DNA from 2 places in the Rhodoferax potami genome. Region 2 is predicted to be linked to the other one. Evidence: predicted binding sites of a transcription regulator. Region 2 holds the regulator's gene; the other holds the start of a gene.
What was found. Region 2 encodes NrdR, which represses ribonucleotide reductase genes. Its sites were predicted from a motif close to CACNANATNTNGTG; they were not measured.
Positions count from the first base shown of each region.

Region 1: a site for NrdR is predicted at 6,474-6,487, ahead of RAE19_RS12075 (ribonucleoside-diphosphate reductase subunit alpha). Genes of this name have one in related genera too.

Region 1 covers NZ_JAVBIK010000001.1:2,515,319-2,530,504, reverse strand. Annotated here, with positions in the region: gene ffh (signal recognition particle protein) at 1-1,348, opposite strand, end outside; gene RAE19_RS12100 (cytochrome C assembly family protein) at 1,427-2,230, shown strand; gene RAE19_RS12095 (PP0621 family protein) at 2,227-2,460, shown strand; gene RAE19_RS12090 (sensor histidine kinase) at 2,457-4,196, shown strand; gene RAE19_RS12085 (sigma-54-dependent transcriptional regulator) at 4,175-5,614, shown strand; gene ampD (1,6-anhydro-N-acetylmuramyl-L-alanine amidase AmpD) at 5,598-6,215, shown strand; gene RAE19_RS12075 (ribonucleoside-diphosphate reductase subunit alpha) at 6,585-9,503, shown strand; gene RAE19_RS12070 (ribonucleotide-diphosphate reductase subunit beta) at 9,623-10,810, shown strand; gene RAE19_RS12065 (histone) at 10,982-11,443, shown strand; gene RAE19_RS12060 (zinc-ribbon and DUF3426 domain-containing protein) at 11,511-12,548, opposite strand; gene prmA (50S ribosomal protein L11 methyltransferase) at 12,582-13,460, opposite strand; partial or broken gene accC (acetyl-CoA carboxylase biotin carboxylase subunit) at 13,469-14,817, opposite strand; gene accB (acetyl-CoA carboxylase biotin carboxyl carrier protein) at 14,830-15,186, opposite strand, start outside.
Region 2 covers NZ_JAVBIK010000001.1:3,468,925-3,484,110, forward strand. Annotated here, with positions in the region: gene ribD (bifunctional diaminohydroxyphosphoribosylaminopyrimidine deaminase/5-amino-6-(5-phosphoribosylamino)uracil reductase RibD) at 1-833, opposite strand, end outside; gene RAE19_RS16710 (GspH/FimT family pseudopilin) at 830-1,471, opposite strand; gene RAE19_RS16715 (type IV pilin protein) at 1,423-1,884, opposite strand; gene RAE19_RS16720 (pilus assembly protein) at 1,889-6,289, opposite strand; gene RAE19_RS16725 (pilus assembly PilX family protein) at 6,303-6,914, opposite strand; gene RAE19_RS16730 (PilW family protein) at 6,911-7,858, opposite strand; gene pilV (type IV pilus modification protein PilV) at 7,858-8,526, opposite strand; gene RAE19_RS16740 (MraY family glycosyltransferase) at 8,712-9,779, shown strand; gene nrdR (transcriptional regulator NrdR) at 9,956-10,405, opposite strand; gene glyA (serine hydroxymethyltransferase) at 10,424-11,668, opposite strand; ZMP/ZTP riboswitch at 11,713-11,842, opposite strand; gene RAE19_RS16755 (lytic transglycosylase domain-containing protein) at 11,876-12,694, opposite strand; gene RAE19_RS16760 (DUF349 domain-containing protein) at 13,358-15,186, shown strand, end outside.

The DNA of each region.
Region 1 (15,186 bases), 950 kb from region 2:
GCATGCCTTTCATGCCCCCCAGGCGCTTCATGAGCTTCATCATGCCGCCGCCCTTCATCTTCTTCATCATCTCTTGCATTTGCTCAAACTCCTTGAGCATGCGGTTGACTTCTTGCACGTGCACACCGGCGCCTGCAGCGATGCGGCGCTTGCGCGTGGCCTTGATGAGCTCGGGCTTGCGGCGCTCCAGCGGCGTCATGCTGTGGATGATGCCTTCCTTGCGCTTGATGTCTTTCTCGGCCTTGTCCATATCCACCTGACCGGCCTTGGCGGCCATGGCCGCAGGCAGCTTGTCCATCAGGCTGGAGAGTCCGCCCATCTGCTTCATTTGCTGGATCTGGGCCAAAAAGTCATTCAGGTCGAAACCTGCGCCACTCTTGACCTTGTCCGCCAGCTTTTTGGCGGCTTCGATGTCTACACCGGCGGTAACTTGCTCCACCAGCGCCACGATGTCTCCCATGCCTAGAATGCGGCCAGCGTGGCGCTCGGCGTCGAAGACCTCCAGTCCATCCAGCTTTTCGCTGGTACCAGCAAACTTGATGGGTGCGCCGGTTATCTGACGCACAGAAAGCGCAGCACCACCACGCGAGTCACCATCGGTCTTGGTGAGGATGATGCCGGTCAGTGGCAAGGCTTCCTTGAAGGCCTTGGCAGTGTTGACCGCATCTTGGCCCTGCATGGCGTCTACCACGAACAGCGTTTCGACCGGGTTCAACGCGGCGTGCAGGTTTTTGATTTCCAGCATCAAGGCTTCGTCAATCGCCAAGCGGCCTGCGGTGTCGACCAGCAGCACATCAAAGAAGTGCTTTTTGGCGTAATCCAGCGCGGCACGGCCGATGTCGACCGGGTTTTGATCGGGCGTGGAAGGAAACCACTCCGCGCCAGCCTGCGCCGTTACCGTCTTGAGCTGCTCAATCGCGGCGGGGCGGTACACGTCGCCAGAGACTGTCAGCACCTTTTTCTTGCGCTTTTCGATCAAGTGCTTGGCGAGCTTGGCGGTCGTGGTGGTTTTACCGGCACCTTGCAAACCGGCCATCAAGATCACCGCGGGCGGCTGGGCGGCGAGGTTGATGTCGCTCACGCCTTCGCCCATGGTGGCGGAGAGTTCGCGGTTGACGATACTCACCAGCACCTGGCCGGGCTGCAGGGATCCCAGCACCTCTTGGCCCAGTGCTTTTTCTTTCACCCGGGCAATGAAGTCGCGCACCACCGGCAAGGCCACGTCGGCCTCTAGGAGCGCCATGCGCACTTCGCGCAGCATGTCGGTGACGTTGGACTCGGTGATACGCCCCTGGCCTCGCAGGTCTTTAACGAGGCGGGAAAGTTTGTCGGTAAGAGCGGAGGCCATATTGAAGTATTCCGGCAGGCGCAACCTGCGGTGTGAGCCGGACAGTGCCGGCAGGGAGCAAAACGCTAAACTGTGCACATGATTTTAGCCAGTGCGTCCCCTACCAGCTTAGCCTTGTCGGTTTTGGCGGCCTGTTCTTATGCGTGGCCGGCACTCAGGGCCGCGCACCTGAGCTCCAACGCAGCACGTGCCTGGGTGGCGTGGGCCTGGTTTTTGCACGGGGCGGCACTCGCCTGGGGCCTGCTTTTGCCGCCCACCTACTTTGGTTTTGCCACCGCACTCTCCATGACGGCGTGGGTCGTCGCTGCGGTGTATGCGATTGAAAGCCAGATTTACCCGCAACTCCAAACGCGGTGGGCCTTGTCTGCCGTGGGTGCAGCGGCGGTGCTGTTGGCATGCATTTTCCCGGGCGCCCCCCTGCCCAGCACGGCCACCATTTGGTTGCCGACACACCTGGCCTTTGGCGTAGCCAGCTACGGGCTGTTTGGTACTGCCGTGGTGCACGCTTGGTTGATGAGTCGTGCGGAGGCCCGCATCCGCCAAGCCGCAGACCCGCACAGTGGTTTGCCCTTGTTGACTCTGGAACGACTGACCTACCGGTTTGTCGCGGCCGGGTTCGTACTGCTGACTGCCACGCTGGGCATGGGCTATCTGTTTGGCGATGTGGTCTATGGCAAAGGCCACGCATGGCACTGGGACCACAAAACCGTGTTCTCCGTACTGTCGTGGATCACGTTTGCCGTCTTGCTGCTGGGCCGCGCACGCTTTGGCTGGCGGGGCAAACGCGCTGTGGCGGTGCTCTACACCGGCAGTGTGCTGTTGTTGCTGGGGTATGTGGGATCCCGGTTTGTGCTCGAAGTCTTGTTGGGCCGGTCGGCATGAAGAATTTGGTGATCCTGCTGGTCATCCTCGGGGTGATCTGGTACTGGCGCAGCCACAAAGCCAAGCGCCCGCCCACTGCACCGCCGCCAGAGGCGCCGCCCAAAACAGGCAGCGTCGCAATGGGAGCTTGCGCGTATTGCACGCTGCATGTGCCCGCTAGCGAATTAGTGCAAGGCCAGCGTGGCGCCTATTGCAGCGCGGAACACCTGCGCTTGGCAGAAAACGGATGACGAACGACCCGGGCGAAAACTCGTGGTTTGGTGCGTCATCGCTGGAGGCGCCCCCCGAGCAAACGCCGGACACCAGTGACTTCAAGCGCCTATGGCAGGCCTTTATGACCGCGCGCTGGGTGCTGGGTGCCGCTTTGGTGGGCCTGCAAACTACGTTGTTTGTCACCAGCACCACACACAGCAAAACTTTGCTGGTCATCACAGCGGTGTACTTTGTCAGTACGCTGGGCGCGCGCTTGCTATTGCAACCCCGGCCTTTGGGCGGTGCGTTCAGCAAAACCTGGGGCGTGCTGATCGGGATTGATGTTCTGGTTTTTTCAGCGCTGCAATGGCTCAACGGCAACAACCTGAATTACCCCCCCCTGTTTGCCTTGCCGGTGCTGCTGGCCTCGGTGCTGGGCTCGCTGCGGCTGGCACTGGGCACGGCGGCTGGCGTGACCATGCTGCTGCTGGGCGGCGCCAGCTGGACACTGCTGGTCAACGACATCGACAACCCGGCTGCGTTTGCCCAGGCGGGGCTCAGCGGCATTGGCTACTTTGCGGTGGCCTTTTTGGCCAACCAACTGGCAACCCGCTTGGCCAACGAGGGGCGCAGAGCCCGGCAAAACCAATTGGCAGCCTCGATCCAACGCGAGGTGAACGAGTTGGTCATCGAAGCGATGCCCGAGGGGGTGGTCATTGTGGATCAGCGCGGAATCGTGCGGGCCGCGAACCCGGCGGCTCGTGCCCTGCTGGGCGACGAAGACCGGCTGCGCTCCGCACTTTTTGACCTGAAAGCAGACCCAGCATGGCGCCCGCTGTTGCTACTCACGCGGCTATGCCTTGGAAGTGGCCAAAGCCAAGAAGCCGAGGTAGAACTCGTACACGACCACGGCAGTGCGCTCAAGGTACTGGCACGGACCCGGCTTGCGGCGCCCCAAGGCATCGGAGAAGACAGTCTGTGTGTGCTGTTTTTGCAAGACCAGCGCCATGCAGAGGCCCGCATTCGCACCGAAAAGATGGCCAGCATGGGGCGCATGTCGACCGCCGTAGCCCACGAGATACGCAACCCCTTGGCCGCGATTGCGCAGGCGAATGCGCTGTTGTCTGAGGAGCTGCAGGATCCTAGGCAATTACGCCTGACCACCATGGTGAGCCAGAATGCCAAGCGGCTGGGCAAAATCGTGGACGACATTTTGAATGTGGCCCGTGCCCGCACCACATCTGCAGGCGAACACGACGCCTTGTATGGCCTGAGCGAGACGGTTCACCGCATGGTGCAAGACTGGGCACAACACAAGAGCATTGGCGGGCTGATTGGCATCGACATTGACCCCCGCCCACACGCAGTGCGCTTTGACCCGGAGCACCTGCGCCAAGTTCTGATTAATCTGCTCGACAACGCGCTGCGCTACGCGAGCAAACAGCCAGAAGCTGTGCAAATCACGGTGACCTACACCGACACTGCGGCTTGCGTCTCGGTGTGGAGCGACGGAGCCCGTATGGACCAAACGGTGGAGCGGCATTTGTTTGAGCCCTTTTTCTCGTCCGAGAGCCGCTCCAGCGGGTTGGGGCTGTACATTTCACGCGAACTCTGCGAACGCCACGGTGCCACCCTGCGGTACCAACGCAGCGCCCGCATCCGGAGCGGGCAACTGCACGAAGGCAATGACTTCACGCTAACACTGAGCCTTATCAAAGGCCCCATGACCCAGGACACCGACGGCAACTCTCTATGGCAAGCATCCCTGTACTGAACAACGCCCGCATCCTGGTGGTCGATGATGAGCCGGACCTGCGGACCTTGTATGAGCTCACGTTGCTGCGCGAAGGCCATCAGGTGGACACCGCTGCCTCGGTAAACGAGGCCTTGGATGCAGTCGCCGCCCATAAATATGACTTAGTGATCACCGATATGCGCCTGCCCGACGGCATGGGCATTGACATCCTGCACGCTCTGCGCGAACACAAAAGCAAAGAGCGCTGCATTGTGATTACGGCGTATGGCTCGGCCGAGAATGCAGTCGAGTCGCTAAAGGCTGGCGCATTTGATTACCTGACCAAGCCCGTGGACTTGAAGCAGTTCCGCAGCGCGGTGATGGCTGCCTTGGGTGGCACCAGCCCTGGCGCTAGCTCGCACACCGAGCGATCTGTTAAGGGCCCTGCCGACAGTGGCACAGAAGGCGCCAAAGCGCTGGAGCAGTTGGTCGGGCGATCTCACACCATGGTGGCCCTGAAGGAGCGTATTGCCAAGGTGGCGCGCAGCATGGCGCCGGTGCTGATCCGGGGCGAGTCGGGCACCGGCAAAGAGCTGGCTGCGCGAGCCCTGCATGCCAACAGCCACCGCGCCGCCGGGCCATGGGTGGCGGTCAATTGCAGTGCCATTCCGGAGTCTTTGCTGGAGGCGGAATTTTTCGGTGCCCGCAAGGGTGCCTATACCGGCGCGACACAAGACAGGCCGGGGTTTTTCCAAGCGGCCCACGGCGGCACGTTGTTTTTGGATGAAATCGGCGACTTGCCACTGGCGATGCAAGCCAAATTGCTGCGGGCGATTCAGGAGCGAAAAATCCGCCCTCTCGGCAGCAACCAGGAAGAGAGTGTGGATGTCCGCCTGGTCAGCGCCACCCACAAAGATCTGGTGGCGGAGGTTGCGGCACAGCACTTCCGCCAGGACTTGTATTACCGCTTGAATGTGATCGACCTCCAGCTGCCACCGCTGCGGGAGCGGAGAGACGACTTAGAGGCCCTCTGCCGGGCACTCGTCACCAGAATTTGTGAAGAAACGGGTGTGCCGGCGCCCACGCTGTCCGCAAGCTTGCTGGCGCAATTGAAAGCGCTGCCGCTCCCGGGCAATGTCAGGGAGTTGGAAAACCTGCTGCATCGCGCGTTGGCGTTGTCTGAAGGCGATGTTTTGGAACTCGACACCCATGGCCACGACTCCGAGCCCGCCCCCGTGGCACCGGCGTCTGAGCCCGGCTCGTTCAGCATCCCCGCCGATTTGCAAAGCCATTTGGACGCTCAGGAGCGTGAAATCCTGATCCACGTCCTGCGTGAGACCCGTTTCAACCGGACCGCTGCAGCCCAGCGCTTGGGAATAAGTCTGCGGCAAATCCGTTACCGGATGGAGCGCTTGTCCATCGATGTGCCCGAACATGACGATGGAAAATCGGAATAACCCCCCCCGCGAGGCGACCGGCAGCTGGTCGGAAGGCTGGTGGAGCGAAGCGCTCCACGAAACCTCTCCCAACTTCGGCCCACGGCCTGCAGATGCAGACACCGACTTGGTAGTGCTGCACTCTATCTCGCTGCCCCCCGGCGAATATGGAGGGGATGGTGTGCGCCAACTATTTACCAATACCCTGAACTGGGATGCGCACCCGTATTACCAAACGATCCGGGGCATGGAAGTCTCCAGCCATTTCTTTGTGACGCGCACGGGCACTGTGTGCCAGTTTGTCAGTTGCGATGCACGCGCCTGGCACGCGGGCGCATCCACCTATCGCGGAAAGCCCAATTGCAACGACAACTCGATTGGCATCGAGTTGGAGGGCATGGACAACGACTTGTTTACCGCCCATCAATACGAGAGCTTGGAGCGTCTGTGCGCGGCAATCGCGCAGAACTATGAAATTCAGTACGTCGCGGGCCATGAGCATATTGCGCCCGGCAGGAAGACAGACCCGGGTCCCGGATTCGAGTGGGAACGACTGAAGCTCTGGGGCGCGATTTCGGACTGGGAATTACCCGCTCCATGGCAAGAAAGCCACAACTCTTGAACAGATCGCCAAGCTTCTGAAAAAATTTTGGCGATCCTTCAGACGCCCCTGAAAGCGCGACACCCGCATCCATCGGGCCGTTCCACGCCAAATGCTGCTGCAAGCCGCATCAAACCTCATTCGGCTTGAAAACTTTACGCCAATCAAGGCTTTGATGCCCCCTTTCCGGCAAGTGGAATGCGAGGGGCAAAGGCCCTGATCAAAATACAAGGGTGCCGAGCAGATACACTACCGGTAGTGGGTTGCAAGCACCCCAGACCCCAGATATAGTGTGCCTTGGTTGATGCGCGGGTGCGAAGCCCCTTAGTCGTAGCAAGCCACGCGGCACACAGATCACACAAAAATACACCCGATTTAGACGAGGAAACTATGCAATCTATTTCCACGGCCGTACCCACGGCACCCGCCCCGCTGCTGTCCCCCGTTCCCGGCAACGAAACGCCGGCGACTCAGGCTTATTCGCACTACCAGATCATCCGCCGCAACGGCGCAGTGGTGCCATTTGAGCCGAACAAAATTGCAGTTGCCATGATGAAAGCGTTTCTTGCAGTGCACGGCACCCAAGGCGCAGCATCCGCCAGCGTGCGCGAGACGGTCGATGGCCTGACGCAGCAAGTGATTCGCGCGCTGGTGCGTTCCCGTCCGGGCGGCGGCACTTTCCATATTGAGGACGTGCAGGATCAAGTTGAACTGGGACTGATGCGTGGTGGTCACCATGAAATCGCCCGTGCGTATGTGCTGTACCGCGAGCGTCGCACCCAAGAGCGCGCCAAGCAAGTCGCCACCGAGGCTCCAGCTGCGCCGGTGATCCACGTTATCGACAATGGCCAGCGCGTACCTCTGGACTTGGCCCAACTGCAATCCCGCATCGAGACGGCATGCAGTGGTCTGGGTGCTGACGTCAAGGCTGCCCCCATCCTGGCAGAAACCATGCGCAACCTGTACGACGGCGTCCCTTTGGACGAGGTGTACAAGGCAGCCATCCTGGCAGCGCGGACCCTGATCGAAAAAGACCCCGACTACACCTACGCCACTGCGCGTTTGCTGTTCCACACTATTTCCCGCGAAGTGCTGGGTCGTGATGTGGCGCAAGCCGACATGCAGGAAGCCTATGCGGACTACTTCCCTGGCTTCATCAAGCGCGGCGTCGAAGCCGAACTGCTGGACGAAAAACTGCAGCAATTCGACTTGAAGCGCCTGGGTCAAGCCCTCAAGGCCAGCCGAGACCTGCAATTCGATTACCTGGGTCTGCAAACCCTGTATGACCGTTACTTTCTGCATGAAGGCAAGACCCGCATCGAACTGCCGCAGGCATTTTTCATGCGCGTCGCTATGGGCCTGTCGCTGAATGAAATTGACCGTGAAGCACGTGCCATTGAGTTCTATGAAGTGCTCTCTAGCTTCGACTTCATGTCGAGCACGCCGACCCTGTTCAACAGCGGCACCTTGCGTTCGCAACTGTCGAGCTGCTACTTGACCACCGTGCCAGACGATCTGGACGGCATCTACGAGTCCATCAAAGAAAACGCACTGTTGTCGAAGTTCGCCGGCGGTTTGGGCAACGACTGGACCCGCGTGCGCGCTTTGGGCTCCCACATCAAAGGAACCAACGGCGAATCACAAGGCGTGGTCCCCTTTCTGAAGGTGGTCAACGACACGGCTGTGGCGGTGAACCAGGGCGGTAAGCGCAAAGGTGCAGTTTGCACCTACCTGGAAACATGGCACTTGGATATCGAGGAGTTTCTGGAGCTGCGCAAGAACACCGGCGATGACCGCCGCCGCACCCACGACATGAACACAGCGAACTGGATTCCTGACTTGTTCATGCGCCGGGTCATGGAAAAAGGTACATGGACACTGTTCTCTCCATCGACCGTGCCCGACTTGCACGATCTGTTCGGCGCGGACTTCGAGAAGGCCTACGTGGCTTACGAAGAAAAGGCTGCTCGCGGCGAAATCAAGCCATCACGCACCCTGCAGGCCAGCGACCTCTGGCGCAAGATGCTGACCATGCTGTTTGAAACCGGCCATCCTTGGATCACGTTCAAAGATGCTTGCAACGTCCGCTCGCCCCAGCAACACGCAGGTGTGGTGCATTCGTCGAATCTGTGTACAGAAATTACACTGAACACATCCGACACCGAAACCGCCGTCTGCAACTTGGGCTCTGTGAACTTGCTGCAGCACTTGAAAGATGGTGCACTCGACCACGACAAGCTCAAACGCACGATTTCGACAGCCATGCGCATGCTGGACAACGTGATCGACATCAACTACTACGCCGTGAAAAAGGCGCGTGACTCCAACATGCGTCACCGTCCTGTTGGCTTGGGTCTGATGGCGTTCCAGGACAGCCTCTACGAATTGCGCATCCCCTACGCTAGCGAAGCTGCCGTTGAATTTGCCGACAAGTCCATGGAAGCGATCAGCTACTACGCCTACTGGGCTTCGACAGACTTGGCACGCGAACGCGGCAAGTACCACAGCTTCAAGGGTAGCCTGTGGGACAAGGGCATCCTGCCACTGGACACCATCGACATGCTGGCCACCGCACGCGGCGGCTACGTAGAGGTAGATCGCTCATCCACGCTGGATTGGGATGCTCTGCGCAACAAAATTGCAGCAGACGGCATGCGCAACTCCAACTGTGTAGCGATTGCTCCTACAGCGACGATTTCCAACATCATTGGTGTGGACGCGTCCATCGAACCGTGCTTCGGCAATCTGTCCGTCAAGTCCAACCTGTCCGGTGAGTTCACGGTCATCAACAGCTATCTGGTGCGCGACTTGAAGCAACTGGGCCTGTGGGACGACGTCATGGTGATGGACCTCAAACATTTTGACGGATCCCTCCACCCTATCGACCGCGTACCACAAGAAATCAAGCAACTCTACGCCACCGCTTTTGAAGTGGAAACACGCTGGCTGGTGGAAGCTGCAGCACGTCGCCAGAAGTGGATCGACCAGGCACAGTCGCTGAACATTTACATGGCGGGCGCCTCCGGCAAGAAGCTGGATGAGACCTACAAGCTGGCCTGGTTGCGCGGTCTCAAGACTACCTACTATCTCCGCACCATGTCTGCTACGCACGTGGAGAAATCCACCGTGAGCGCGGGCCGACTGAACGCTGTGTCTTCCGGCAATGAAAGCCAAGGTACACCCAAGATGTCGAGCGCACTTGAAGCCGCGGCGGCGGCTGCGCAAGAGCAGATGCAGCTATCGAGCAGTGCTGCCACCGACATCAAATTCTGTGGCGTGGACGACCCGACCTGCGAGTCCTGCCAGTAAGTTCATCAGCATCGCAAGACCACCTGCGATGCTCGTGAGCAACACAAATTTTCAGTGAATTGAATGAACGCTTTTCAATTCAATTCACTGCTCACATAATCCGAAGATTGGAAAAAACTATGTTGTCCTGGGACGAAGAAGTCAAGCCCGCATCGCCGTCGAATTACGCGCGCAATCCGTCTGAAAACAGTCAGGGCGCGCAGGCGTCGGTGTCGTCTGCGACAGGCAACTCGGCGTACAGCGCCACCATGTCCCAAGCAGTGCAAGTGGCCAAGGCCAGCGCCAGTGGCAAGCGCGTCAATGCATCAGACAAGCGCATCATCAACGGACAGACAGACGTTAACCAACTGGTGCCATTCAAGTACAAATGGGCTTGGGAAAAATACCTCGCCACTTGTGCAAACCACTGGATGCCACAAGAAGTCAACATGACCCGCGACATCGCGTTGTGGAAAGACCCGAATGGTCTGACAGAAGATGAACGCCGCATCGTGAAGCGCAACCTCGGCTTCTTTGTGACAGCGGACTCATTGGCTGCAAACAACATTGTGTTGGGCACCTACCGCCACATCACTGCGCCGGAGTGCCGCCAGTTTTTGTTGCGCCAGGCGTTTGAGGAAGCTATCCATACGCACGCGTACCAGTACATCGTGGAATCTCTCGGCCTGGACGAGAGCGAGATTTTCAATGCGTACAACGAAGTCCAATCGATTCGCGACAAAGATGAGTTCCTGATCCCCTTCATTGAAGCGATCATGGATCCCAACTTCCATACCGGCACGCCCGCCACCGATCAGACGCTTCTGAAGTCGCTGATCGTGTTTGCTTGCTTGATGGAGGGCTTGTTCTTCTATGTGGGCTTTACCCAGATTCTGGCGCTCGGACGCCAGAACAAAATGACGGGTGCAGCAGAGCAGTACCAGTACATCCTCCGGGACGAGTCCATGCACTGCAACTTCGGCATTGACTTGATCAACCAGCTTAAGCTGGAGAACCCGCACTTGTGGACACCGGAATTCAAGGCAGAGATCAAGACGCTGTTTGAAAAGGCGGTGGAGCTGGAATATCGCTACGCCGAAGACACCATGCCCCGTGGTGTACTGGGCATGAACGCCTCGATGTTCAAGGGCTACCTGCGATACATCGCCAATCGTCGTGCGACACAGATCGGCCTTGAGGCCTTGTTCCCGAACGAAGAAAATCCATTCCCATGGATGAGCGAAATGATTGACCTCAAAAAAGAACGTAACTTTTTTGAAACGCGTGTTATCGAGTACCAGTCCGGCGGCGCGCTGTCCTGGGATTAACTTGCTCGTTATGCCGTTAAAGTTTTCGCCACCTTTCGTAGATCGCGTGATCACAACGAAGGGTTGGCGTTACCAAGTTCATGCCACTGGAACTGCGTCCAGTGGCATGAATCGCTTTCTGCCAAATACGTAGCAGGAAGTGCTCTTTGCACCTTGAACAAGGAGAACATGATGGCAACTGCAAAAAAACCAGCGGCAAAAAAAGCCGCTCCAGCGAAAAAAGCAACCCCAGTGAAGAAGGCAGCCGCTCCTGCTAAAAAAGCAGCAGCTCCTGCGAAGAAAGCCGTAGTGGCCAAGAAGGCCGCTCCTGCCAAAAAAGCAGCAGCTCCCGCGAAAAAAGCCGTAGTGGCCAAGAAGGCCGCTCCTGCCAAAAAAGCAGCAGCTCCCGCGAAAAAAGCCGTAGTGGCCAAGAAGGCCGCTCCTGCTAAAAAAGCAGCAGCTCCAGCGAAAAAGGCCGTAGTAGCCAAGAAGGCCGCTCCTGCCAAAAAAGCAGCAGCTCCCGCGAAAAAAGCCGCAGTAGCAAAGAAGCCTGCAGCCCCTGCAAAAAAGGCGGCCAAGGCAGCCGCTCCAGCAGCACAAACCACACTGAATCCGCAAGCTGCGTGGCCGTTTCCAACGTCCAGCAAGCCTTAATAGCCTGCACCTACAAAAAAGCCCGGAACCTTGAAGGTCCGGGCTTTTTTTTGTTGCGACTCGCCTGTTATGGGTAGAAAGCCAACAAACGGTATCCAGAAACCCGCTCTGTTGGCGAAGCTGCTTTCACCGCAAGCGGCAATGACGCCGCGAACTCGGCACCTGGCTCCAACGTGGACGCCATCCAGCCGATATCCCGTGGCGCCAACACCTTGCGAATCATGCTTTGATCTTGCATATCGGTGAGCGTGAGCTCCAAAGAGGGAGGCAACACCGGAACCGTGCCGGTATTCTTGATGACCACATTCAAACGGTACACATCCGAACGGAGTTTAGTAAACGAAGAACTGTCGATCACGACCGCTTCAATCGACTGCAAGGGAGCCAGCTGGCATCCGGCCCACTCACACAGAACCTCCAGCGCCGGAACGGCTTCAGGCTGATAAGCGGCAATGCGGTCCCGCTCTACATACGTGTATTGCAATCCGAGGGCGAGCACCAGTAAACCAGCGATCCCAGCAAGACCCCACTTGACCAAGGTCCGGTCCCAAAACACCAGCCGGTCGCCTTTAGGCATAAATGAAAGCTTTGGCTCGCCAACTGCTGGAGAGGGAGTTGCTTGCGTATAGCGGGGCGCGGGCGAACCAAGGGCGTCTAGATCGCTTTTGTTATCAGACTCTAGAGGTGGCGCATCAACCTCTGCCCCTCCGGCGAGAGCGCTAGGGCTCTGGGCAAGGAAATCATCCAGCGCAGGATCGTTGTCAACCGGTTGAGCTGGTGCCGAAGACCAAGATTCAGGAAGCGGAGTCTCTGCGTCCAGCGGCTCAACAGCTACCTTTTCAGGTGGCGCAGCATCGTCAGACTCAAATCGCAAAGAGGCCGCCCAGTCCGGATCAGGACTGGTAGGTGCAGCCACTTCACGAGGCTCAGGCTCAGGCTCAGGCTCTGGAGTCGGTTGCGCTTCCGTTGCGGTGTGTAGATGGGCATTGGCATCAAACACCTCATCACATTGTCCACACCGCACCCAGCCATCTGAAATACGCAACTGGTCCGGCACGACTTTGAACATCGTGGAGCATGCCGGGCACTGGGTAATCAGACTCATTGCGTCACATTGTAGTGGTCGCAAACACCGTAGTTACACGGCAGCTGTCATCAAGATCCACCCGTCTTCAGTGTCTGCCACCGAGAGGGTGCAATAAGGCGCATAGGCCAGTTTCAGCTCGTCCGCTTGGCGCTCCAAAATTCCAGCCAGCACGAGGTGCCCGCCCTCCTTGACATGCGCACGCAACAAGGGCGCCAGCACTTTCAGTGGGGTCGCCAATATATTGGCCAACACCACATCGAACTCGCCCTGAGCCGCTCCGGGCAAACCGGCAGACAACTCCACCTGATTAGCCTGCGCATTCAGCACTGTGGAGTCGACCGCAGCCTGATCAATGTCGACCGCGATCACTTCAGTCGCACCGAATTTGGCTGCCCCAATCGCAAGAATGCCGGAGCCACACCCGTAATCCAGCACCCGGCCCGCAGCGCCGTGGCCTGCGATCCAGCGCAAGCACATGCGCGTCGTCGGATGCGTGCCGGTACCAAAGGCCAGTCCGGGGTCCAAGCGAATGACCTCTTTGGCCTGCGCGGGGGGCTCGTGCCATGTGGGCACAATCCAGAACTCGGGAGTAATCTCCACCGGCGCAAACTGCGACTGGGTCAAGCGCACCCAGTCCTGGTCTTCCAAGGCATCGATCCCCAGAACCTGGCAACCTTCAAAGAAATCCTGGGCCTGCAACAGCGCACAAGCCTCGTCGGCTTGCGTGCGCTCTGCAAACAAGGCAATCACCCGTGAGCGCTGCCATCCGTCTTTCGGCGGCGGCATACCGGGCTCACCAAACAATGCCTGTTCGGCATCCGTCTGGGCATCAGCGTCTTCCACGCTGACGCTCAGGGCATCCAATGCGTCCAGCGCATCACTCAGGTTTTCGACCCGGTCTTCGGGACACATCAAACGCAATTCAAACATGCAACGCCTTATCGCTTGTGTTGTTCCAGCCAGTGCTCCAGGTAGTGGATGTTGGTTCCACCGTCCATGAACTTGGCATCCACCATCAACTCACGATGCAAAGGAATGTTGGTATTGATTCCTTCCACGACCGTCTCCGCCAGTGCAGTGCGCATGCGGGCCATCGCCTGCTCGCGAGTGTCGCCGTGCACAATGATCTTGCCGATCATGGAGTCGTAGTTCGGAGGCACAAAGTAGTTGGTGTACACATGCGAATCCACACGGACCCCCGGACCACCCGGTGCGTGCCACATAGTGACGCGTCCCGGGGACGGGGTGAACTTGTAAGGATCCTCGGCATTCACCCGGCACTCAATGGCGTGACCGCGCACTTCAATCTGGCGCTGGGTGAACGGCAACTTCTCGCCGGCAGCCACCATGATCTGCGTCTTCACGATATCGATGCCCGTCACCATTTCAGTGACCGGATGCTCCACCTGCACGCGGGTGTTCATTTCAATAAAGTAGAACTCACCGTCTTCATAAAGGAATTCGAAGGTTCCCGCTCCGCGGTAGCCGATCTTCTTGCAAGCATTGACGCAACGTTCCCCGATGCGTTCGATCAACTTGCGGTTGATGCCCGGCGCGGGAGACTCTTCCAGCACCTTTTGGTGACGTCGCTGCATCGAGCAATCGCGCTCGCCGAGATACACCGCGTTTTTGTGCTTGTCCGCAAGGACTTGGATTTCAATGTGCCGCGGATTCTGGAGAAACTTCTCCATATACACCGCCGGATTGTTGAATGCCGCACCGGCTTCGGCTTTGGTCATGGCAACCGCATTCACCAACGCAGCTTCGGTGTGAACCACACGCATACCGCGCCCGCCACCGCCACCTGCCGCTTTGATAATGACTGGGTAGCCCACGGACTTGGCGATCCGCTTCATGGCAACCGGGTCATCCGGCAACTCGCCCTCAGAGCCGGGAACGCAGGGCACGCCCGCCCGGATCATGGCTTGCTTGGCAGACACCTTGTCGCCCATGATGCGAATGGATTCAGGGGTAGGCCCGATGAATTGGAAGCCGCTCTTCTCGACACGCTCGGCAAAGTCTGCGTTTTCACTCAGAAAACCGTAGCCGGGGTGGATTGCCTCCGCGTCTGTCACTTCAGCCGCCGAAATGATGGCAGGCATATTGAGGTAGCTCAGGCCCGAGGAGCCAGCCCGATGCAAACCGCCTCTTCGGCGAGCTTGACATACTTGGCTTCGCGGTCCGCCTCGGAATAGACCATGACAGCCTTGATACCCAACTCGCGGCAGGCGCGCTGGATACGCAGCGCAATCTCGCCCCGGTTGGCGACCAGAATTTTCTTGAACATGGGTGCTGCGTTTTATTCGATGATGAACAAGGGCTGGCCGTATTCCACTGCCTGGCCGTTGTCGCTCAAGATCTTGGTCACGGTACCGGACTTGTCTGCCTCGATTTCATTGAGGATCTTCATCGCTTCGATGATGCAGATGGTCTCGCCGACCTTGATCGAATCACCCACTTCGACGAATGGCTTGGCGCCTGGAGCGGACGAGCGGTAGAAAGTACCCACCATCGGCGACTTCACGGTGTGACCAGCGTCCACCACCGGTTCGGCAGCCACTGGCGTTGCAGCAGGTGCGCTGGCAGGAGCCGCTGCAGCCACGGGCGCTGCATACACAGGTGCGGGCGCGTAGCCCTGAACCACAGCACCACCACC
Region 2 (15,186 bases):
CCTTGGGGATTGCGCTCAGGCATATCCACGATCGTTGCGCCAACCTGCTCTAGAGCGGCTCTTTTAGAAGCGTTTTGGCCGTTGGTGTAGATGAAGACTGCGCGACCCGCTATAAAAAACGGAGCATCCGGCGGCGTTTCCAACGTGCTATCCACCACCACGAGATGCGGCTGCCGTGGGGTGTCCACCAAGCGGACATCCAATCGGGGCCGGTCTGCCAACACGGTGCCTATGCCGGTCAGGATGGCGCACGACCGGGCGCGCCAGGCATGGCCATCCGCCCGCGCGTCGGGCCCAGTGATCCACTGGCTAGCGCCGTTGTCCAAAGCAGTAGTACCGTCCAACGACGCCGCCACTTTCATCCGCACCCACGGGGTCTTGCGGATCATGCGGCTGAAAAAGCCGATGTTCAGTTCGCGGGATTGAACTGCCAGCGGGTGGTCAGGTGCAAGCACTTCGACCTCAACACCCGCCGCGCGCAGCCTGGCAAAGCCGTTACCCGCCACCAAGGGATTGGGGTCCAGGTTGGTAGCCACCACCTTTTTAATGCCCGCCTGTATCAGCGCATCGCAGCAGGGGCCGGTGCGGCCATGGTGGGAGCAGGGCTCAAGGGTGACATAGGCGGTGGCGCCTTCGACGGAGTTGCCTTTTTCAGCCGCGTCGCGCAAGGCCATGACTTCGGCGTGGGGTCCACCGGCTTTTTGGGTGTGGCCTTGGCCTAGGACTCGCCCAGAAGCGTCTTCAATGTAGCAGCCGACTCTCGGGTTAGGGTTAGTGAGCTTGATCGCGGATTGGGCAAGCAAAAGAGCATTACGCAAATGGCTATCGTTCACTGTGTACCCGAAGCTGTATCCGAAGCCTTGCAATTCTCATCCGTTGCAGTTTGCGGTTTACACACCCTTGCTCGCCCCGTGTTGGCAATAATAATTCGTCGCGTTTGGTCCAGTAAATCGGCGCCAGTCAGGTCGTTGCGTTGAATGTTAAGAGTAAGCCCTCCAAACGCATTACTTTTGTCTTTTGCATAGCCCGAACCATCAAAAAGAATGTACGGCGTCGTGCCGGTGGCGGTGCCATTGCCTCCAACCGAGAAGTAGGACGTCAAGGGCCTTTGTTGTGCAACTATTGTGTCCGAGGCAGACGTATAGCTTTGGTCACGGTTATTGTCTACAAACACCACCCATCCTTGTGACCAGTCAGAGCCGTTGTTGACCGGTACCACCATCGTGTTACGACCACTTTTCATCGCTTCACTGCGTGCTGTGTTGATGCCAGTTAAAAGTGCTGTGCTGGCGGCGGAGAGTTCGTTGTTTCGTAGAAACGATTGAACACTCGGCACTGCAACCGCGGCCAAGGCGGCCGCGATCGTAAGGGTAACCATGAGTTCGATCAACGTGAACCCACGCGCGTTTAAGCGGCAAAAATTCATGGCCAGCACATTCTGAAGTTGGAAGCGCTTGCGGTACCCGTACATGCTTTTTCGCCATTGCTGGTCATCGACAAATTGCCAACCTCGGCGTCCGCAACTTTGGGGGTCGCGGTGACGCGCACACACTCTCTGATCGTCAGCGTTGCATCGCAAGTGCCGGCTGATAGCCAGTAGTGGCCGGAAGCAGGGGCATCGCCAGAGAAGGTTTTAAACGGTACCGATGCCGGACTGGTAGTTCCGCCGGTGTTGGTAAAGGCCAAATAGGTGTTTTGCTGGGTGAGGTAACGTTCTTGTTGCTGGAGCAGCGATACCAAATCCGTACGTGCCTGTGCTCGCCGCCCTTTTAAGACGGCCGAGTTGTAAGACGGTAGTGCAATGGCGGCAAGAATGCCGACGATGGCAACCGTGATCATCACCTCGATCAAGGTGAAACCTTTGGAGTGTTTTCTGTATGGCATGTGGCTAATTGTTTTTGAGATCCTGATAATTGTTGACCTGGCGCCAGCTCAATCGCCCCGAGACCGTGGTGACCGTGATTCTGCTCCCTTTGGTAGCCGAGCCCGAACCGGTGTCTAAGCGGTCAGAATATTCAGTCTTCGTCCTTCGCCCGGTGGTCCTGCTCTTGGTGTAGGTGATTGCGCTTGGAATTTGAACAATCAACGATTCACCGAGTAAGCCCACCGTGGAGGTTCTGAAGGTTCCGTTACCGCTATCCAAGTCCAGGTCATAGGTTCTGCCACTACCGCCCGCCGCCGTACAGCCGCCGGTGCTACCCGGTGCAGCAGGTATCAAGGTGTTAAAGGTTAGATTGTTGCCAATGATCTTGGGGTTGCTAACGGCTTTTTCACCAGATGATGGAAAGTCAAAGTAATAGCCTGCCCGCGTCGTGGTGTCTGCGTCGCTCGACGGACGCCCCCATTTGAAAGAGGAGACCGTCACTGTGCCTGCCGTCGTGTTGATCACGCCCTGCACGAGCCTCCCGCGCCCTGAAATGGCGGGTGGCACTACTGGCGAACTGGTATCTGCAGTCCGGGTGTTGTTGTCATAAATCGAATAAAAGCTTTGCTGTGCCGTGCTGTTCTTATCGCCTGACTCCATAAATTTGCCGGTTGCAAACGACACCACGATATCGGTGGTGCTTGAAACAACAGCGGCTGCTGACAAGGCCGGTGCCATGGTGATGGGCTGAATAGCCCCTGATGCGCTTTTTGCGATGTACATCGGATACGGGGCAATAGTCAGCCCTGATCCGGTCTTGAAGTACGAGAGCTTGTTAATGTTCCAGTCCGTACTGCCTAGCTCTGAGAAATCCAGCTTCCAAAGGTTGCCATGTAGATCACCTGCATACAACTGTGTGACTTCACGGCTCGGTCCAATAATCGTCTGAAAATTCACCACACCTGTTGGGTTGGTCAACGAAGTCGTAGCGTTGAAAGGCAGCGCTATTTTGTAGTAGTTGGGCTCACCGCCTGTCGAAGTCCAGGCGGTGCCAGCAGGTTTATCCAGCGCGAGCAAGAAAATCGTCGGTGCACCTGTGCTGCTGAAATTACCCAGGCCGTCATTCACATAGTTGTTGACGCCACTCGCCACTGCCGCAAACCAGCGGTAGGTGGGGCTAGCAGCGCTGGGGGCGCTGGTTCTCATTTTGACCAGTTTGGGAGCACCAATCACAAAGCCCATGTCGGCGTCATGTAGTTGGGTGAACTCCCACAACACTTTGCTGGCACTGAAACTTGAGGGGTCTGTCACATCCAAGGCGTAAACACCGCGACCACCCGCACCCGTGCCGCCAACCAGCACGGTTTTCCAGTCACTGGCACTGGCCGGCGATGAGTTCGCAACCTTGACCTCGCCGACCACTGGTGTTGCATCTACATAGGCCTGGTGGTTGGCAGCGTAGGTAGGGGCAGTGAGTGCCGCAAGTTTGGGGCCCATCCAGCTAGGGATATAGCCAAACAACTCGTCGCCGGTGGCGGCGCTGAAAGCGTGCAACATGCCATCGTTGGCACCCACATACACCGCAGCGGTGCGCGCGGCATTAGCAGCCACAAAAAGTGAGTAACTGCTGTCGCTTGGAACGCTGCTCGAAGGGGCGCCCGCATACACCACGCCTGAGTTCACAATGTCGCCCAACAGCTTGCCGGTGCGTTGGCGGAAGGTAGTGCCATCCCGTGTGTTGGCGCCCCGCAGGTAGCTCAGGCGGTCTGAACCAAGCGTGTCCTCAGCAGATGACGGTGTGAGCTTGCCCAGGTTGGTTTTCAAATCCGCATCAATCTCTGCCCATTTAAAGTCGGTGGCTATTGGGTTTGGGTTCGTGCTTGTGCGGCCCACCACGATGTTGCGGGTGGTCGCGGGGTTGGCCATCGCTGTCAAGCGCGCAGCCGCAGACCACGTCGCAGTGGTGCCGATCACGAGTTCGTTGCTTGTGTTGAGCGTAAGGGGGGTCGAAATCACATCCCCAGTCCAATTGGAAGTATCAAAAGCACCTTGATAAAAAGCCGTGCCGCTAGAGGTCAGGTTTTTGTTTTGCAAGGCAGCCCCAGCAATACTCCGCGCCTGAGTGGATGCCCGCGAAAAAATCTCATCGAACGCAGTCAAAATTCCGCGCGCGCTGCTTTGCAGGTAATACGAGTTGGCCTCCCCCGCGGGGCGCACGGTGTCTTGCCACACATTGTTGTTGGTGTTGCCGTCTTTGTCTTTGAACGGGTTGCCATAAGTGTTGTAGGGGTTGCCTTCTGGGTTGGAAGGGTCTGTTTCAAAGCCACCGTATTTCGCTGCCATGAAAAACTGATTAGCGAATCGGCGGTAGTCTCGTTGACCGGCGGTTTCGGCGCCTGTGCCGCCGCTGGAGCCGTTTTCGTTCACGTCAAATGTGAAGGTGCGCACTCGCAAGCCCGGGCGCTGTTTGCTGGGTGCATTGGTCCAGTCGCTGCCGCGGATGTCGTGGGTTCTTGCCCAATAAGCAGTCCCCATGATTTGGGAGGTCCGAACGTTAGTGGGTACGCTGTTGTTGGCGCCATTCGGGTTGCCGGTAGTCCGGGTGGTGACACCTTGGCCGTCGGTGTAGTTCGCCACTTCGTTTTTTTCGAATTTTTGAACAATGGTTCGCCAAGCATTGATATTGGGAATGTTGTTGGCTATATCTGTGGTTGGCAAGCGGTTACCGTCGTGCGTGTTGACATCCCCAATCACCACGATGTTTGCCTTGGTGCAAGAGTAATCCGCTGTCGAGGTGCGAGAGCCTCCGTAGGGGTCTGTCCAAGTGGTGTAAATAGGGAAACCGTCATACATGTCCGCCGTGAGGGAGCTGATTGCGGCAGAGGATGGCCCCAAGCCTTGCAGATACCGCAAGGTTTCGTAGTGCAACTCACCTACAGGGTCGAAACGTTTGTAAACACCAGGCGTACCTGTGCGACCGAACTTATTGAGATAGTTGATAACGCCCGAGATGTTGTAGGTGGTGTCTCCATCAGGGTTGGCACGTAGCACACCGGTGGTTTGATCCCACTCGATATTGGGGTTGCCGGTAACAGGGGTGTTCTCTTGGCCGGTTTCGTTAAAGGTGCGGTTGCCGACGTACTTCATGGGCGCACGCAGCACACCACCGTACCTGCCAGAGCTGTAGCTGGCCGTTTGCTCAAGCGCGTAACCAAAGGCGGCCAGGCGCAAGGCATCGCTGTATTTTTGGATAACCCCAGTGGGCTTGTACTTGCCGTTGGGGTATTGCTTGCAAAGGTTGTAGTCGCGAACATCTGTAAGGGTGCCTGCAGTGCTGGTGCAGACACTTACTCGGGCATAAAAAAAGCCATCGCTATTAAGCCCTGCAGTGCCTGCGGGCGGTGTGCCGTCTCTGTAATAGCAACGCTTGGCAGTACCTACAATGGGATCACCGAAAGTTGCGTTGTTGCACGCTACCCCAGTGGTGCTGGTGACGGGGGCGACTTTCCAAGTTGTGCCTGCGCCGTACCACACCTCTTTGCTGCCACTAAACGAGCATGTCCCGTTCTCTGCTGCACAGTTGGTCATTCCGGTTGTTGGGAGTGCTGAGGATGAATTGGCGACCGGTCCAAAGGCCGGCGCTGGAACCGCAACACCGAGCGTGTAGGCTGTGGTGTCCCCGCAGCTACCGGTTCGTGATGTACCGAAATAAATCCGGTTCAGAGTGTTGGCGACCCAAATGTCGTTGGCGCCCGCTTGGGTAATCAACAAGTTGGGCACGGCGCCCCAATACCGGCCAGTGCCTCCCCCATCTCTTGATAGTTGTTTTGCCGGGAAGTTGCCGTTGTTCCACATACAGGTGGGATTCCCGTTGGGAATGACCGCGCGCTGTAGCAGGGTAAGCGAATCGGTATCGATATAGCGATCGCCCCCTGAGAGCGCGAGCCGTAGCATGTCAATCGCTGAGCTGGATGCCCAATTCAAAAAGTTGCCGCTGAAGGCGTCAGTGCACATCCGGGACACGGCAGCCCCAGAACGGTCAAAGCGCTTGTAGTCTGCCGTGGTCTCCGTACCGGTTAGGGTTTCAGTTGGAGCATTGTTATAGGTGTAGCAACTCTCTGCGTCGTAGTAACCCAGGTACTCTGTGGTGTTGGAGTAGTTGTTATCTGTGCCGGAGCCGGAAGGGTATTGAGACCCCACTGTGGGGAACTCTACTGATAGCGAGAGTGCAATCGCCGGTTTGTCGCTGGCGGGTGGGGCATACAGCGGGTCTGCGGCCAAATTCACGGCGGGTATGTTGGGTGGGGCGAGTTGGCTGTTAGCGAAGAATGCAACTCCGATGCCCCCGAAAAGTAGGGCAGCACTGACCACGAGGCTGGTCTTCGACTTCAGGAGTCGGGGGATGTTAGACAGATTCAGTTGCATGTGAGGTCTCCGGTTATTTCCGGTAAATCATTTGGAGTACGGCTTGCGCCTCCAGGCGCGGGCCAAAGCCCATCGCAGTGACTCGGTAGATGTGCGCGGGAGTAGGGTTGCTCAGATCGCGGTCTGCCGGGTCTCTGATAGGTTCAATCACATAGCGCGGACTCTGGAAGGGTTGAATTCCGCTGCCGGTTTGTAGGGTACGACCGGTGTATTGCCCGTATCGTGTGGTCTGGGCACCGGTGGTTGTCGTTTCAAAGTTAACGGTCAGCCACGCGGGCTTGCCGGAGCTCACCATGGCGCAGAGCCCGATAAAGTTGCCTGTAGAGCCGCACCCGGCAGCGAAGCCGGAGATATCTTTAGGGTCGTTAAAAAGCGCGCGGCGGGTGGATGTGCCGGGGCCGAAGATGTCGTTTTCAGCATCGACCAAGCCTGCCTCCGCTGACTGCCAGGCGACTTGCATATCCCGATCGGACCGTGCGCTCCTTTCACTCAGCATGGAAATTTGCACACCGGCAATGCCCGCGATGGAGACCACCGTGAGGATCATCAGCACCACAATCAAAGAAGAACCCTTGTGCTTTGCAGGCAACGCCGGTGCTGGATGGAGGGGGGAGTTTTTGCTCACAGGTTTTGCTCGTTTCGGAGGTGGATCGTGAAGCTTGTCTGGAGACGCAGGCGTCTGTCGGCAGGGGCACTCACGACAGTGCCCGGGTCATTGGCAGAGTTTGCAAATGCAGAGCCCAATGCTGCACTGGCTGACGCTCGGGCATTGCCAAAGGGGTAGAGAGTTTGAGAAGCTGTTTCTTGGGTTGCGCCAACGCCACTGCGCAAAATCAAGCCGATCTTGATGCTCCGGACCATGTCCCAATTGGCTTTGGTCGCAGCATCGTTGCCAGCCACGATCAATTGATCGGCTCTCATGTATCGGTCGGTAACGGAATCGTTATCACCATCAACCCCATAAAGGACTTGGAAATTTTCAACGCCTTCGACCAAGGGTTGTCCCGAGCCTGACTCGGTACGACACATAAGGGCTGGTTGGCCGCGACTTTCGGCCACATATAAGACGCTGAGTAATCGATCGTCGCGATCTATCGGTATGTCATCGTCGTCGGCCTTCGATCTCCCCATGCAATCGATAATCCCTTTGTCCACCTTGCCCGAGCCGGGGTAAGTTTCCGGTGCTTGGTAACGCAAAATGAGTACATCACTGCCATACCCTGTGGTGCCCAAGGCTTTTGTGGTTGACGTAACCAGGATTCCAGAAACACTGGGTGTGCCGTTAGTAAATCCCGAAACGTTTGCGGGCGCGGTGCTCGAGGCCGGTCTTATAGTTGCTGAGTAAGCAACATCCTGATAGCCGGTCTGTAGCGCAAGTCTTTGGATAATCTCCGTAGCAAACCGTGCGTTGTCTCTCAGCTGTGAGGCGGCATCGACCGTAGCAAAACCTTGCCGACTTACCACGATGGCAGAGAATGCTGCGAGTGCGATCACCGAGCTGATGACCAAGGCCACCAACAGTTCAATCAAAGTCAGGCCGCCCTGCTTGTTTTGGAATGTAGAGTTCATTACAGGCTGTTCCCCGGGGTCAGAGCCAGAATCACTGAGGGCGCCGCAGCGCCTGCGCCGGTTGCCTTTTCTATTGCACTTGCAGCGGTCAACGCTTTGTTGGTGGACGTTTTGGTCCAACCTATCTTTACCACTTTCGTGGCGTCCGTACCCGCTGTGCACGCCCATTGTGGTTGTCCGCCAGCTGTATAGGGGGCCGCATCATCGCAAACGACGACTCGTGCGCCGGGCAGCTCTTCCTCTACCCTTGCAAGCCATTCCGTCATAGAAGCGTTGGCAATATTTGTTTGAGTTTCTGTTGTATTTGCTCCTGCACAAGGGGTTGCTGCTGCTGTCGTCAATGAGTTACTGACCTTCAAGCAATATGAAGGTGTGGGAGCAGTCATCGGTGTACTAAAGTCACCATGAAAAGGGTTGCTGGTCGTGAGCAACGCAACGTCTTTGTTGCCTCGAATCATTTCTGCTAGTTCTCTCGCCAAGGCTAGCGCGGATGATTGGATGCGCGCCTCCCTGTTAGATTGAAGGGCGGAGGCTTGCAGCCCCACGGCTCCCAATAGTCCAAAGGACAAAACCACAACTGAGATCAACACCTCAATTAGGGAAAAACCACCCATCTTTGCCGCGTTTGGTTTTTCAAAGCCTAGTGAGTGACATATAGATTTCTGCATGACTGGAGTTTATTTATCCATGCTGAGGGAGCAAGGCCCCACTTCACCGCTCATCCAATTGAAGTAGCCGCTTGGCAGGGGTGCCCGAGGTAAATGAACGAATACTTCTTTCATTGTTATTTCCTAGCTCGATGGGCTCTTAGGAGATTGGGTCAAATAGAATAAGACAACAATTTTGGGGGCGAATGTCGATGTATTTGGCGGGTTTTTTCGTGACTGCGCTTGCGGCTGTCTTCTTGGTGCTCTCAAAGGATTGGCATGGTCACTTCAGTATGGACGGCACCTCTGGAGTGCAAAAACATCATGTAAATCCGACGCCGCGTATCGGCGGTGTGGCTGTTATGTGCGGATTGGCAGCTGTTTGGCTGCTTGCAGCTGAACCAGTTAAAGAATTGCTGAGTCCGATGCTGATTGCGGGCCTGCCCGCGTTCGCGGCTGGTTTGATTGAGGATGTCACTAAAAAGGTGGGCGTTTTACCGCGCTTGCTCGCGACGATGTTTAGTGGTGCTGTTGCTTGGTACATCACTGGCGTAGCGATGCAGAACACAGGCGTTGACGTGCTTGACCAACTACTAGCCTTTACTCCAGTTGCGGTTTTGTTTACGGCGTTCGCTGTTGGGGGCGTTGCCAACGCGGTCAACATCATCGATGGCTTCAACGGCTTGGCCTCGGGCTCTATCGCGATCATGCTCGCTGCAATGGGCCTTATTGGTTTGCAAGTTGGCGACGTAGCCGCAGCAACCGTCTGTTTTTCAGTGGCAATTGTTGCTCTTGGCTTTGGTGCCGTAAATTGGCCACTGGGCAAGATTTTTCTGGGCGATGGTGGTGCTTATTTACTGGGTTTTTTGTTGGCATGGCTCGCGGTACTGCTACCCATGCGAAATCCAGAACTTACTGCTTGGACGACCATGCTCGTGTGTGCCTATCCTGTTTTAGAGGTGGCGTTTTCTGTGCAGCGTCGCAGGAAGCGTGAGGGGCATCATCCAGGCCAACCTGATAAGGCTCACTTGCACCACTTTATTCACCGACGTGTGGTCAATAAACTTTTTCCTGCCTACGGTGCTGAGTTGAAGAATGGGCTTACCAGTCCTTTTTGTTGGCTGTACGCTGCTCTTCCGTCGGGATGGGCCGTTATATTTGCAAAAAATCCGGCTATGTTGGCAATGGGTATGGTCTTGGCCGTTGTCACCTATGCCTTGGTTTATGCTCGGCTCACTCAGTTTCGGTGGCGTTTGACTTGGCAGAAGGGGTGAGTGTTTTCAATTGTTTGGGATGCGCTCCCAAAGCAGCACGTGCGGGGCACGCTCCCCGCCTTTGCATCGATTTTGGTGCGCTGCTGGTAGCCGACCTTCGGTCAGGCGCTATTTGTCCCGGTTCGAGCACTGTTCGTGATCCGAAGAACCGTAACGTGTACCACGCTTTCTAAGCGTTAACGACTTACCTCATCCACCAACGTCTTGAATTCATCAATGTCTTCAAAGCTACGGTAGACGCTGGCAAAGCGCACATAGGCGACCTTGTCCAGTTTCTTGAGTTCGCGCATCACGAGTTCCCCGATGCGGGTGCTCTGGACTTCGCGCAGTCCCAGATTCAGGAGTTTTTCTTCGATACGCTCGATGGCGCTGTCGATTTGTTCGGTGCTTACTGGCCTTTTGCGCAGGGCCAAGTTCATCGAGGCCAATAGTTTGGCGCGCTCGAATTCGATACGGCGGCCATCTTTCTTGACGATGGACGGAAAGTTGACGTCCGGCCGCTCGTAGGTGGTAAACCGTTTGTCGCAGGAGCCGCACTGGCGCCTGCGACGGATGAAGTCCCCATCTTCAGAAATTCGTGTCTCCACCACTTGGGTTTCGGAATGGCTGCAGAAGGGGCACTTCATCGTAAATATTGACCTTGCTTACTTGTAAACCGGGAAGCGTGAGGTCAGGGCATGGACCTTAGCGCGAACGGCAGCAATGTTGGCTTCGTCGCGGGGGTTGTCCAGCACATCGGCAATCAGGTGGGCCGTGGCGCGGGCTTCTTCATCTTTGAAACCGCGTGTTGTCATGGCGGGGGTGCCTACTCGGATACCACTGGTCACCATGGGCTTTTCGGGATCGTTGGGAATGGCGTTCTTGTTGATCGTCATGTGGGCAGCGCCCAAGACCGCTTCAGCTTCTTTGCCGGTAATGCCCTTGGAGCGCAGGTCCACCAGCATCACATGGCTTTCAGTACCGCCGCTGACGATACGCAGGCCACGTGCAGTCAAGGTTTCTGCCACGATCTTGGCATTGCGCACCACCTGGGCCTGGTAGGCCTTGAACTCGGGGGTAAGAGCTTCTTTGAAGGCGACTGCCTTGGCAGCAATCACGTGCATCAGAGGGCCGCCTTGCAGGCCGGGGAAGATGGCGCTGTTGATGGCTTTCTCATGCTCGGCCTTCATCAGGATGATGCCGCCGCGGGGGCCACGCAGGCTCTTGTGGGTGGTGGATGTCACCACGTCTGCGTGAGGCACGGGGTTGGGGTACACGCCTGCAGCGATCAGGCCGGCGTAGTGGGCCATGTCCACCATGAAGATAGCGCCAACGTCTTTTGCCACTTTGGCAAAACGGGCGAAGTCAATGGCCAAAGAGTAGGCAGATGCGCCGGCAATGATCAGCTTGGGCTTGGTTTCGTGGGCCTTGCGCTCCATGGCTTCGTAATCGATGGCTTCATTGGCGTCCAAACCATAGGACACGACGTTGAACCATTTGCCGCTCATGTTCAGAGGCATGCCGTGCGTCAAGTGTCCGCCTTCAGCCAAGCTCATGCCCATGATGGTGTCGCCAGGCTTCAAGAATGCCAGAAATACAGCTTCGTTGGCCGATGCGCCGCAATGGGGCTGCACGTTGGCGGCATCTGCGCCAAAGATTTGTTTGATGCGATCGATAGCCAGTTGTTCAGCTACATCGACGTGCTCGCAGCCACCGTAGTAGCGGCGGCCGGGGTAGCCTTCGGCATATTTGTTGGTCAGCTGGCTGCCTTGGGCAGCCATGACGGCGGGCGAAGCGTAGTTTTCGCTGGCAATCAGCTCGATGTGGTGTTCCTGGCGAGCGTTTTCGGCCAGGATGGCGTTCCAGAGTTCGGGGTCGGCTTGTTCAACAAGAATGTTGCGGTCGTACATGGCAGTCCTTTGAGGAGATCGGGCCTGTGGGTCAATGGTGACAACAGGGCTGCCCAGGCGAACGGCTGATCGCACAAACTGTGAAAGTAGTGCGGCACGCTTCCCAGTGGTGTCCCACGTCAGCAACCGGCTTCCTGAGGAAGACGGTGCCTATCGCCAGTCGCGTGCGGATGAGAGTTTAACCGACTCGGGGCGCCCCGCGTCTGGTCAGGAAGGTTGAGTCAGCGCCGCCACATTCTCAACGGTGGGTGGAGCAGACGGCTCAACCACGGGCGTTATCACCGCAGGGTTAGGCTGAATGCTCTGGATAGGTTTGCCGGACACAACACTTTGCAAGCGCGCGTATTCGGCCAAAACTTTGGCTGTATAGCCGCCATCTGATTCCATGTTGCCGGCCCCTACATACAGCTTGAGGCCGCCCTCGACCGAGCCAGCGCGGGCTATGCACTCTTTCAAAACCTTGGCACCAACCCGCAAATTGGAGACAGGATCGAACGCTGCCAACTTGCCGCCATAGCCCTCGTATTTTTCGCTGTGTACTTTGGTCATGACCTGCATCAGGCCTTGGGCGCCTACATGGCTTTGTGCGAAGGGGTTGAAGCCTGATTCCACCGCCATGACCGCCAGGATCAAGGTGGGGTCCACCTTGGCTCGTCGACCTGTTTCAAAGGCTTCTGCCACCAGTGCACTCAGGGGTTCCGGTGCGACGCCGTACTTTTTGCTTAACCAAAATGCAACTGCTGCCTGTTGTTTGGGCAGTTCTTGGGGGTTGGTGGCTGTTGCACGCTCGATAGCCTCTGGCTCCAAGTTAACGCTGGCTGTTGGCGCGTGGCGGTCTTGGAGCCAGCCCATCAGGCGAACTTCGCTTTCGGTGCGGATTTCGGGGTGTGCAACCAGAGTAATGATTGCGAACATGACGGCTAAGCCAAGAAGTGCAAAACCGTTGTGTGTAATTTCAAAAAAACCTTGGGCGATGTCGTTCGCAACAGTGCGAATGCCTTTGGTGATGCGGGTAGTCGCTGTCATAGCTCTTCCTTCTTTGGCGGGGGTGGCCGACTAGGTTTGCCAAGTCGGCAAGTCCTTGCAGGTCCCCTCGTTTGGGTTGGTACGCTATCAATATCCTGCGGCGTCGTCTCGACATGTGCAGCGATTTGAATATGCCGGGTTCGGCAGCGGGGCGGGTAATCCCTAGGCGGGATTTGGATTGGGCGGATTCTATGGGTGCTTTATATGCCAAGTCAACCATATCAATCCTATTTGATATGGTTGACAGATTCTAAAAGACCGATTTTTCTCCGTTTTTGGGCTGAGACCTAACTTAGGGCAGGGTACTTGCAATGCAAGTCCAAAGGGTGCAAGAAAGGCTTTGCTTTTTCATCGGGTGTGTTTCTGGGGACCTATGCAGCATCTATATATAGAGCACCCGCCGCTGCAGTGCACTTACCCTAAGGGGAGGTCGGAGTGTCCGAATGAAGCCGCCACCCCTTTACATTTTTGGTCTGCAAAGCTTACGCCTGAAGCACGCTCTTCGGTCAAGAGAGGAGGGGCAAAACTCGCTGCCGTCGAGGACTTGCTCCCCGGCTTTTTCGGCTCCTGCGTGGAATGCGCCAAAAACAATGCGGATTGTGTTGAAAACGCAGCGAAAATACGAGGTTGCTTATTTCATACCCACTTTACTCTGAGCTCGCTGTGACGTCGAACCAATCTGCTAAAAACACTGATATCGCCTCTCTGGACCGTCTGACTGGCGGAGCCTTTACCGCTGCCACTGCGGGGGAGCGTGCGTCCCGCATTCGTGACTGGTTGTTGACCCAGCCGGGCCACGAACAGTTGGCCGACGTCTTCAAAGAGCTGAGCGTGAAGGACAAGGGCGCCGCCAAATTGGTGCGAGAAAAGCTCGATGAGGCCCGTCGTGCCAAAGGTCAGGAAGCACTGGGTGCTGAATGGTCTGCCAAAGCGCAAGCCCTGATCGATACCGCCAAACTCAATATTGCAGACGCCCTTGCTTGGCAACGTGATGCCGCCAAAGCGGGTGCACCGTTGAGTAAAGAGCCATTGCTCACCCTGAAGGGACAGCTTTCCGAGCGCGTGAAAGGGATCGAAGACCTGCAACACCAGGTGCAGGTCCAGCGCGAAGCGGCAGTATTGCTGGCTCAGCGTATTGAAGTGCTGTCCACCAAAGCATTGGCAGATGCTCAAACGGCAGTTGATGCCCTGCGCACCGATGTGCAGCACTGGCAGAGCCAAGCCGAAACCTTGGTTTCCAACAGCAACTGGGTGAGTGTGGATGTCAAGTTCCCGGCTTTGTTGGATGCGTCCAAAGGCCAGTTGTTGGTGGTGTGGGACGCTTTCCAGGCCGCATTGGCACTCGCCCTGACTGCCGCGCAAGATGCGGCGGCACCTTTGCCTCCAGTGCCGGTGTGGGCCGACGAGATCCGTGCGCTGCGCGGCGTGCCGGCAGAGGTGGCCCCCAAGATTTCCAAGCCCAAGGTAGATCCCGAGTTGCGCGCACAAGCGCAAGCTGCGGTCAAGGCAGCGTTGGCCACCGTTGAGCAAGAAGTGGGCGAAGGCCATGGCAAAGCTAGCGCCGGTGCCGCTGCAGGCTTGCGCAACGCCCTAAAAGAATTCGGCAAACTGATTGATGCCAAGCTTGAAAACCAGGCCCACGCCGCTTTGTCTGCTGCAGGTGAGTTGGAAGGTTGGCAGCGCTGGCGTGCAGACCAGATTCGTGAGGAGCTGGTGGGCAAGGCTGAAGGCCTGCTCAAGCGCCCCGATGGACAGGCGATCGGTGGCCGCAAGATGCAAGAAACCTTGCGCAGTCTTCGTGACCAGTGGAAGCAAACCGACCAAGGCGGTGTGCCCAACCATGCGCTTTGGAAGCGTTTTGACGAAGCCTGCAACGAAGCTTACAAGGTGGTGGAGAGCTGGTTGGAAAAGGTCAAGGCGGAGTCTGCCGAGCACCGTGCCCAACGATTAGCGCTTATTGACGAGGTCAAGGCATGGGCTGCGGCAAACCGCACCGCATTGGATGATGACTGGAAAGGTTTCAATCGCATCCTCTATCAGTTTTCCGACCGTTGGCGCGAAGCTGGCCATGTGGGCGAAAAAATGTTTGCGGAGCTGCAACCCTTGTGGAAAGCAGCTTTTGCAGAGGCCGCGGCTCCGCTGGAGGCGGTTCAGGCTCAGAGCCTTGCAGCTCGCCAAGCCATGATCGAAGAGGCCAAGCAGCTCGGTGCCATGCCGGTACTGCGGATCGATGCGGTCAAATCCTTGCAGCAACGCTGGCAAGCCCAGGCCCACGCGATCCCGGTCGATCGCCGCCAAGAGCAAAAGCTGTGGGATGCCTTCCGTAAGCCCATTGACGATGCCTTTAATCGCAAAAGTGCTGACCGTGAAAAAGCGGAAGCTGCCTTGGGTGCGCGCGACCGCGCGGTGCTTGATGCAGCCAAGGCGTTGGAAGCTGCTAACGCCTCTGGCGATGCAACCGCCATCCGCGCAGCCATGACAGCGCTCGACGC